Regions from separate parts of the Faecalibacterium sp. BIOML-A4 genome, predicted to be linked through region 4. Evidence: predicted binding sites of a transcription regulator. Region 4 holds the regulator's gene; each other region holds the start of a gene.
The links. The regulator HrcA, encoded in region 4, represses chaperone genes, less so after heat shock. The targets are predictions, from matches to a motif close to TGTTAGCACTCNNNNNNNNNGAGTGCTAACA.
Positions count from the first base shown of each region.

Region 1 (2,174 bases), on a different contig from region 4:
CATCAGCTGGTCTGCAAAGGGGTACTTGTACAGTCGGGATGCAGTGGTCAGGTAGTCCGTCCAGCTTTCCCAGTACCGGGTCAAGCCGTTGGCCGTGCGCTGGGCAAGGGCGAGATATTCTTCGGTTTTGCTTGGCATAGCGTTCCTCCCTTCAATCTCGTTGTAAACAAAAAAGCGAGCGGCCTTTTCAGGTCACTCGCTTATGGAATCTATGGTAGTTTATTCGTGTTTTGCGGCAAACTTTTCTGCCATCTCCAGCAGACGGTCGATGGGTGATCTTTTTGTGGTATCCATTGGCTATGCTCTCTATGGCACCGGGTTCCATGGTGCACTTCGGCCTTCCGGTCTTGCTGCCTGCGGGCTGATACGCCGTCTGCATAAGAGCGACACCTTTGTGCTGGCTGTAGACCTGCCCAGCGGCATCAACACGGATACCGGGGAGGTTGCCGAGGGTGCTGCCTATGCAGATTTGACCGTAACCTTCGACAGTTATAAGCCTTTGCATATGGCAGAAGCTTCTGCGCCGCTGTGCGGAAAAATCATCTGTGCTGACATTGGCATCCGGGATGAATGGCACCCGGAGTTTTGACGAAGGCTTGCCGCTGCGGAAAAATACCGGGAAACAAAAAATGCCCCCGGAGGGCTTGTTGCGGCTCTCCGGGGGCATCTTATGTGCGTTGTGCCTTGGCGCACACGACCGGCGTTTTACTCGATTGCAATCAGATTCGGGTTCTCAGGCAAAGCCTTCGTCTGCTGAGGAGCAGGCAGCTCGACGTGCAGGATGCCATCCTCGAACTTTGCGTGGATGTCTTCCTTCTTCACATCGCCCACGTAGAAACTGCGTGCGCAGGTGCCGGAGAAGGATTCGTGCCGCAGATAGCGGCCCTTCTTATCCTTTTCGTCATTACTGTGGCTGCGCACTGCCTGAATGGTCAGGTAGCCGTCGTTCAGATCCATCTGAACGTCTTCCTTCTTGCAGCCCGGCAGGTCAACAGCTACTTCGTAACCGTTGTCCGTCTGTTTGACATCGGTCTTCATCATGTTTGCACCACGCTTACCAAAGGTATCACGAGCCTCACGGTTCATCATACGTTCCAGTGCAGCGTCATTCCAGAACGGATCGAAGAAATCATCGAACAGGTTTTCATGGAAAACAGTCGGCATAAGCATAAATCATTCCTCCAATCCCGGCGTTCGGGTCGGGGCAAAAAATCTGAAGCGTCCACTCGGAAGAGCTTTCCGGGGAGTCTTGCGGCTCTCCTTTTTCCCTTCCTCCTGAGCACGCCACTGTTATAGCACCGTTCATTAGCACTGTCAATAGCAGAGTGCTAATATTCACGAAAAAATAATACTTTTGCAACAATATCTTGTATCTGTCTTTCCCCCCATTACCACAATGAGACAAAAATCAACACCGGGAGATGGAATCGCACACCGTTTTCTTTCCGGCTTATCCCATTTTGGCGCAAAAAAGCTAGGATTCAGTTGTTTTCCTGCTGCTTTGTATGATTTTTGCCATCGTTTTGCAGCCGCTTTTCCAGTGCGGACTGCTTGGCAAGAATGGCGTTTACTTTATCGTACAGGTCCTCGATCATGATCTCGGTCTTCAGGTTGACTTTATAGTCATTTTCCGCTCTGCGGCGGTCTTTTTCCTCCTGACGGTTCTGGCTCATCATGATCAACGGTGCCTGAATTGCCGCCACACAGGACAGTACCAGATTCAGCAGAATAAACGGATACGGGTCAAACGCTTTGGCAGCCAGCACCGTGTTGACCACCATCCAAAGAATCAGAACACCGGTAAAGGAAAAGATAAACGCCCAGCTTCCGGCAAATTTTGCAATGGAATCTGCTGCACGCTGCCCCAGCGTATACTTTTCTTTTTCGCTTTCAGGACTGACGGAGATCTTACTGTCTGCCAGCAGATTCAGCACTTCCTCATCGGTCATGTCGTGCCGGATGTCCTTGAGCACTTCTTTTAATAGTTTTCTGTTTTCCTTCATAACGGTCACTCCTCTCTCATGGATGTTCTTGGGTGGTAAACTGGAATTTGTCAGTATCTCTTTTTTCATGTTTTGGGTATCGTTGCTTCATAACTCATATCAAGCAACATTTTGGTTTTGTCATCTGATACGCTGCCATCCAGTGCAACAGTAATCCAGCTATCCTTGCTC
Region 1 is NZ_WKZG01000021.1:33,375-35,548, forward strand. Features, by position in the region: gene GKG34_RS13625 (NAD(P)H-hydrate epimerase) at 269-589, shown strand; gene GKG34_RS13630 (Hsp20/alpha crystallin family protein) at 706-1,170, opposite strand; gene GKG34_RS13635 (DUF1003 domain-containing protein) at 1,482-2,003, opposite strand; gene GKG34_RS13640 (MmcQ/YjbR family DNA-binding protein) at 2,069-2,174, opposite strand, start outside.
Region 1: a site for HrcA is predicted at 1,304-1,334, ahead of GKG34_RS13630 (Hsp20/alpha crystallin family protein). Genes of this name have one in related genera too.

Region 2 (2,174 bases), on a different contig from region 4:
TCGGTCTTGCCGGCACCCACGATGGTGTGCAGCTCATCGATGAAGAGGATGATCTTGCCCTCGCTCTTCTTCACCTCGTTCAGCACGCTCTTCAGGCGCTCCTCGAACTCGCCGCGGTACTTTGCACCGGCCACCAGAGCGCCCATGTCCAGACTGAACACGATGCGGTCCTTCAGGTTTTCAGGCACATCGCCGCGCACGATACGCTGTGCAAGGCCCTCTGCAATGGCGGTCTTGCCAACGCCGGGCTCACCGATCAGGCAGGGGTTGTTCTTGGTCTTACGGGACAGGATGCGGATCACGTTGCGGATCTCCTGATCACGGCCGATGACGGGGTCCAGCTTCTGCTTGCGGGCAAGGTCTACCAGATCCTGACCATACTTCTGCAGGGCGTTGTAGGTCTCCTCGGGATTGTCGTTGGTCACACGCTGGTTGCCGCGCACTGCTGTGAGCTGCTGCAGGAACTTATCTTTCGTGATGCTGAACGCACGGAACAACTCGGTGGTGTTCTGGGTCTGCTCGTCCAGCAGACCAAGGAACACATGCTCCACGCTGATATAGTCGTCCTTCATGGCCTTGGCTTCTCGGGCGGCGGCGCTGAGCACCTTATCGGCAGCCTGCGAGATATAGACCTTGTCGGGGTCACGGCCGGAGCCGGAGACCCGGGGCAGAGCCGAAAGCTTTTCGGCCACGGCGGCAGAAAAGCTGCCGGGGTCAACATTCAGCTTCTGCAGCAGCTGCGGGATCAGGCCCTGCTCCTGCGAAGCGAGGGCGTGCAGCAGATGTTCAGGTTCCAATTGATTGTGCTGGTACTCCACAGCCAGCTGCTGCGCTGCCTGCAGAGCCTCCAGCGTTTTCTGTGTATATTGATTGGTATTCATAAAGTCAAGCCTCCATTCATACCGGAAGGTTTATTTTAGCGGACACGATAGTCATCTGCTAAAAGCCCGGTGCAGAGATGCTGCCGAACGGGAAGCAGCGGCTATTCTTCAGTTGTTTCACGGTTTCAAGCACCTCCTGCCGAACTGGTTTTACTTGTTTTAGCACTCTATCTGTTCGACTGCTAAAACTATACTCCTGTTTTCCCACTTTGTCAATAGGGTTCATAAAAAGTTTGCAAATCACAGTTTTTTCAGCAAAAAAAGCACCACACAGCTTTTTCAGCCGTGTAGTGCATCCTTGCAACTTAAGGTAAAAGATGAACCGCCACCCTGGCCGGTGACGGTTCGTTTTAGAACTATAACCCAAAAGGGCTGACCGCTTGTCGCAGTGCCTTTTCTATTTCTAGTATAGTTACTTTTTATAAATTTGTCAAGGCTTTACGTTCAGCCCTGCTTTTTCCAGCGGCGCATCACGCCCATGCCAAGCGCATAGGGGCCGGTGTGCACGGCAATGGTGCAGCCGATCTGCAGCAGGCCCACTTCGCACTGTGCGCCGGGGTACTTTGCACGCAGGGCCGCGCGGGTCTGCATCCACAGGCGCTTGCCTTCCTCTTCGTCGTAGCCGTAGCCTACGGTGATGCGGTAGTCGTCCGGGGTGCCGCCGTGGGCATCCAGATAGTTCATCAGCTGTTCCAGCGCTTTTTCAAAGCTCTTCTGTCGGCCGCGGGCCACGCCGCCGGAGAAGATCTCGCCATCCTTGAACAGGATCATCGGCTTGATGCCCAGCATGTTGGCTGCACGGCCCGTCACCTTGCCAATGCGGCCGCCCTTAATGAGATAGTCCAGATTGCCTACCGTGAAGAAGATCTGGTTGGTAGCTTTCTCTGCTTCCAGCCATGTCACGGTCTCGTCCAGCGTGCAGCCTGCGTCCCGCATGGCCACGGCGTTTTCCACCATGGTGGACTCGGTAACGGTAGCCGCCGCGCTGTCAATGACCTCAATGCGGGCATCGGGGAAATCTTCCAGCACCAGATCCCGGGCATTGCGGGCGCTACCCACACAGCCGCTCATCTTGCTGGTGAACACCAGACACAGCACATCCCGGCCAGCAGCAGCATGGGCACGGAATGCCTGCTCAAAGTCCTCAATGGAAGCAAGGCTGGTTTTGGGGTAGGCCGAAGGGTTGTCCACCATGAACTGGTAGAAGTCCCGCACGGCGATCTCCTTGCCTTCTTTGCGGTAGTGCTCGCCGTCCAGCGAGACATAGAAGGGCACGACCTCGATTTGGAGCTG
Region 2 is NZ_WKZG01000002.1:196,863-199,036, forward strand. Features, by position in the region: gene clpB (ATP-dependent chaperone ClpB) at 1-881, opposite strand, end outside; gene GKG34_RS02645 (DegV family protein) at 1,326-2,174, opposite strand, start outside.
Region 2: a site for HrcA is predicted at 1,039-1,069, ahead of clpB (ATP-dependent chaperone ClpB). Genes of this name have one in related genera too.

Region 3 (2,174 bases), on a different contig from region 4:
TGGTCGGCATTCTTCTCGTCATTGGTGTCATTGTCCTGGCTGTGATGCTGCTCAACCGGCTGACAAGTCGGAAATAATTCACCCCATCAAGTAGAAACGAATTTACGGCGAAATATCGCTATAAATATGATGCACAGGCCTTCTAAAACTGTGATTTTGTGACAACTTGGTGTCACTTCAATAAAGAACCCGCTTTCACTTCAATTTGATGTCGAAAGCGGGTTCTTTTCGCTTTTACGCGTGTTTGACGGCGGTTTCAAAAAGATTGACTGCTGCGTCCTCTTGCGTGTCGGTGTTGTAGGTACCACGCTTTTTCACTTCCGAAAAGATGTCAGAATACAAAAAACCCCGAAGAGCTTTTTGCGGTTCTCCGGGGGTTGGTTCTATGCGCCGGTGTTCCTCACACCGATGCACAAACATTATTCGATTTCAATGAGATTGGGATTCGCAGGCAGAGCCTTCTGCTGCTGCGGTGCGGGCAGTACGATGTGCAGGATGCCATCCTCGAACTTTGCGTGGATGTCCTCCTTCTTCACGGCATCACCCACATAGAAGCTGCGGGCACAGGTACCGGAGAAGGTCTCACGGCGCAGATAACGGCCATTGTTGTCCTTCTCGTCATTGGAGTGGTTGCGGACGGCCTGAATGGTCAGGTAGCCGTCGCTCAGCTCCATCTGAACGTCTTCCTTCTTGCAGCCGGGCAGGTCAACAGCCACATCATAGTTGCCATCGGCGGTCTGCTTCACATCGGTTTTCATCATGTTTGCGCCGCGCTTGCCGAAGGTTTCACGCTCTTCACGATTCATTGCACGCTCCAGCGCACCGTCGTTCCAGAACGGATCAAAGAAATCATCAAACAGATTTTCATGGAAAACAGCAGGCATAAACATAAAACAACCCTCCAATCCCGGCGTTCGGGTCGGGCATAAAATCAAAATCGTGCATCAGGAGCGGAGTCTTCCCGGGAGCCTTGCGGTTCCCTCATGCCCCTTTCTCCTGAGCACGCCACTGTTATAACACCATTTATTAGCAGTGTCAATAGTAGAGTGCTAAAATTCATAAAAGAATAATACTTTTATAATATTTCATGCAATTCTCGGCAAAATCGTTTGCACTGGATTCAATTTTTTCTTCTCCAATCGTAGTCTTTCGCTGTGACAGAACGGATGCAAACCGTTTCTTCAGAACCAGGCGATCCATTGCCCGCGTAAACAATGCAGTTATCAAAAAGCCTCTCTGTCCTTGCAGCGTCTTGCGTTCTGCCGATCCACCCGCTATAATAATGTGGAAACCGAGATGAAAAGAGCGTGATATTGTGGAAGAGACCGAGATCAGTCATTTTCTCCACATTCTGGTCCGAATGGGCGAAGCTTTACAAAACAGCGGCGCAGAAGTATTCCGCGTTGAGGACACTTTGAACCGGATCGCAATCGCCTATGGGGCAGAAGATGTGAATGTATTCGTGATCACATCCAGCATCGTGGTCACGCTTACCATGCCCTCGCTGCCGCCGCAGACCGAGACCCGCCGCCTGCGTCACGCTGCCAGCAATGACCTGCTGACATTGGAAAAGCTCAATGCGCTCAGCCGCCGTATCTGCACAGCACCTCCTTCCATAGAAGAGTTTCAGCGCCAGCTGAATGCCATTCTGGCACAGCATCCGGACCCAAGACTGCATCTTGCCGGCAGTGTGTTGGCTGCTTCCAGTTTTGCCATCTTCTTTGGTGGAAATCTCTGGGACGGCCTGCTGGCCGGCGGCATTGCCGTTCTGATTTGCTGGATGGAGCGCTATCTCTCGCCTTTTTGTATGAATGGCGTAGAATTTCAGTTTATAGCATCATTTCTCAGCGGTGTCTCCACTCTGCTGCTCTGCCGCTTTGGGATGCAGTTTCATGCCGATAAAGTTCTGATTGGTATCATCATGCTGCTGATTCCCGGCATCATGCTGACAAATTCCATCCGGGACATCTTACTTGGGGACATTATTTCCGGCTCTCTTCGACTGGTGGAAGCCATTCTGATGGCCGCCACCCTTGCACTCGGCATGATGGCCGCCATCTGGTTGATGGGAGGAATTTCCGCATGATACAGGTTTTTTCGCAGTTGCTCAGTGCTGCCCTTGGTTCGGTCGGTTTCGGACTGATCTTCAATCTGAACCGGCGCTACTTACCCGC
Region 3 is NZ_WKZG01000007.1:62,382-64,555, reverse strand. Features, by position in the region: gene GKG34_RS06350 (oxaloacetate decarboxylase) at 1-77, shown strand, start outside; gene GKG34_RS06345 (Hsp20/alpha crystallin family protein) at 420-890, opposite strand; gene GKG34_RS06340 (threonine/serine exporter family protein) at 1,316-2,086, shown strand; gene GKG34_RS06335 (threonine/serine exporter family protein) at 2,083-2,174, shown strand, end outside.
Region 3: a site for HrcA is predicted at 1,025-1,055, ahead of GKG34_RS06345 (Hsp20/alpha crystallin family protein). Genes of this name have one in related genera too.

Region 4 (2,174 bases):
CGGCTTCGCGGGTGGAGCGCTTGCGGTAGTTCTCGTACTCCGCTGCCATGCGCAGCAGCTGGTCTTTGGCCTGTGCAGCGTTGGCTTCGGCCGCGTCCAGCTTTGCCTTTACGGCTTCCAGCTCGCGGGCCTTCTTGTTGAACCAGCCGCCATCCTTCTTCTTGTCATCCTTCGGGTCGGCAGCTTCGGCAGCAGGTTCCTGTTCGGGTGCTGCCTGCTGGGCCTTTTCCTCGGGAGCCGTTTCGGGCTGCTCAGCTTCCTGAGCCGGAGCCGTCTTTTTTGCTTCTTCGCTCATTCCAGATCCTCCTTATAGATCACAGTCCGCCGCGGTACGGCAGCCTGTGGGGTGTCTTTTCGTTTGCCGCTCATGCCCTCGCCCAGCTGGTCTGCAAAGTAATGCAGCAGCGGCATCAGTTTCTGGAAGGGCATCCGGGTGGGGCCGATCAATGCAATGGAGCCCCACAGGCCTCCGCCCACCAGATACCGGTCGCTCACGATGCACAGGCCCGGGATCTGCGGTTCCAGATCCTCGCCCAGCAGCACGCTCTCACTGCGTTCTGCCGGAGGTGCGATCAGGCCAGCGGCCTGCTCCTCGTCGTTCAGCAGTGTGAGGATGTCGCCCACCTTGCCGTCCAGCTGGGGCCAGTCCAGCAGATACTGCTCGCCGCCCAGAAATACGTGGGGCTTGACGGAATCCTGCAGGATGGCCGCCGCCGCGCTGATGACAGGCACCAGCTCCGGGTCGATCTGGCTGCACAGCTCTGCCAGCAGCCGGGTGGAAAGATCCACCGGCGCTACAAAGGTAAGGTTGCGGTTCAGCAGTGCGGCAAGCGCCGCTGCATTCTCGCGGGAAAGGCCGGTGCGCACCCGTGCCACACGGGTACGAACGTAACCGGCCGTGGTAACGGCCAGCACAGCCGCTGCGCTGCGGCCCACCTGAACCACTTCATAGTGGGCGATGCACAGATCCTCGGCACACGGGGTGCTGATGGCGGCGGTGCAGCCGCTGATGGCGGCCAGCGCCTTGGCGGCACCTGCGGCCAGCTTTTCCGGCTCATGGTCGAGGCTTGCGAACACCGCATCCACACGGGCGCGGGTCACACGATCCAGCGGCTGATCGTCGGTCAGCAGATTATCAAGGTAGTAACGGTAGCCCTTGGCGCTGGGCACACGGCCCGCGCTGGTGTGGGGCTGCTCCAGCAGGCCCAGCTTTGTCAGCGCCGCCATCTCATTGCGAAGCGTTGCGCTGGAAACCGCCATGTCAAAGTAGTTTGCCAGCACGCTGCTGCCAACAGGCTCGCCTTCGAGACCATACAGCGCCACGATCGCCTGCAAGACTCGCTGCTTGCGTGCATCCATCGTCATAGCGCCTGCCTCCTTTTTGCGTTTGCTTTGTTTGTTTAGCACTCCTTGTTCCTGAGTGCTAAGACCATTATAGCCAATTTTCCGGTGCTGTCAAGCCCCTTGGAAAAATGTTTTAAAAGATTCATAATTCTGTCATAAACGAAAAAAGCGCCCTCCTTATTATAAGGAAAGCGCTCCGGCATGTTCTTTACTCTTCCATCTGCCTTGCCAGAAATGCCGCTGCCACATTCACGGCCTTGAGCTGGGCGGCATCCGGCGTGGCCGTGCGGTCTTCGGTCAGCAGGGCCACCACGCCGGTCACATCGCCTGCCGCAATGATGGGTGCGGCGCACAGCAGCGCCCGGGGCGAGCCTTCGCAGGGCAGGATGCACTTTTCGGCAATGCCCTCGCTCTGGTACAGCCTGCGGCCATCCATCAGCTTTTCCAGCGGCTGGCTGATGCTGCGGTCGGCCAGCTCCCGCCGACCGCTGCCGCTCACCGTAAGGATGCGGTCACGGTCGGCCACCAGTGCGGTCAGCGCAAAGCTTTTGCTGAGCACCTCGGTATACTGGGCCGCTACTGTGTTCATCTCGCCAATGGGCGAATACTTTTTAAAGATCACCTCGCCGTCGCCCGTGGTGAAGATCTCCAGCGGGTCGCCGCGGCGGATGCGCTGGGTGCGGCGGATCTCCTTGGGGATCACCACCCGGCCCAGCTCGTCGATGCGGCGCACGATTCCTGTTGCTTTCATGTTTTTGCTCCTCCGTTTCCTTAAAAATGCCTGCAGCACTAGTATCTGTCAGGCCGGGCCATTTATACCTGCTGCCCCC
Region 4 is NZ_WKZG01000012.1:27,315-29,488, reverse strand. Features, by position in the region: gene GKG34_RS09360 (nucleotide exchange factor GrpE) at 1-295, opposite strand, end outside; gene hrcA (heat-inducible transcriptional repressor HrcA) at 292-1,365, opposite strand; gene GKG34_RS09350 (stage V sporulation T C-terminal domain-containing protein) at 1,553-2,095, opposite strand.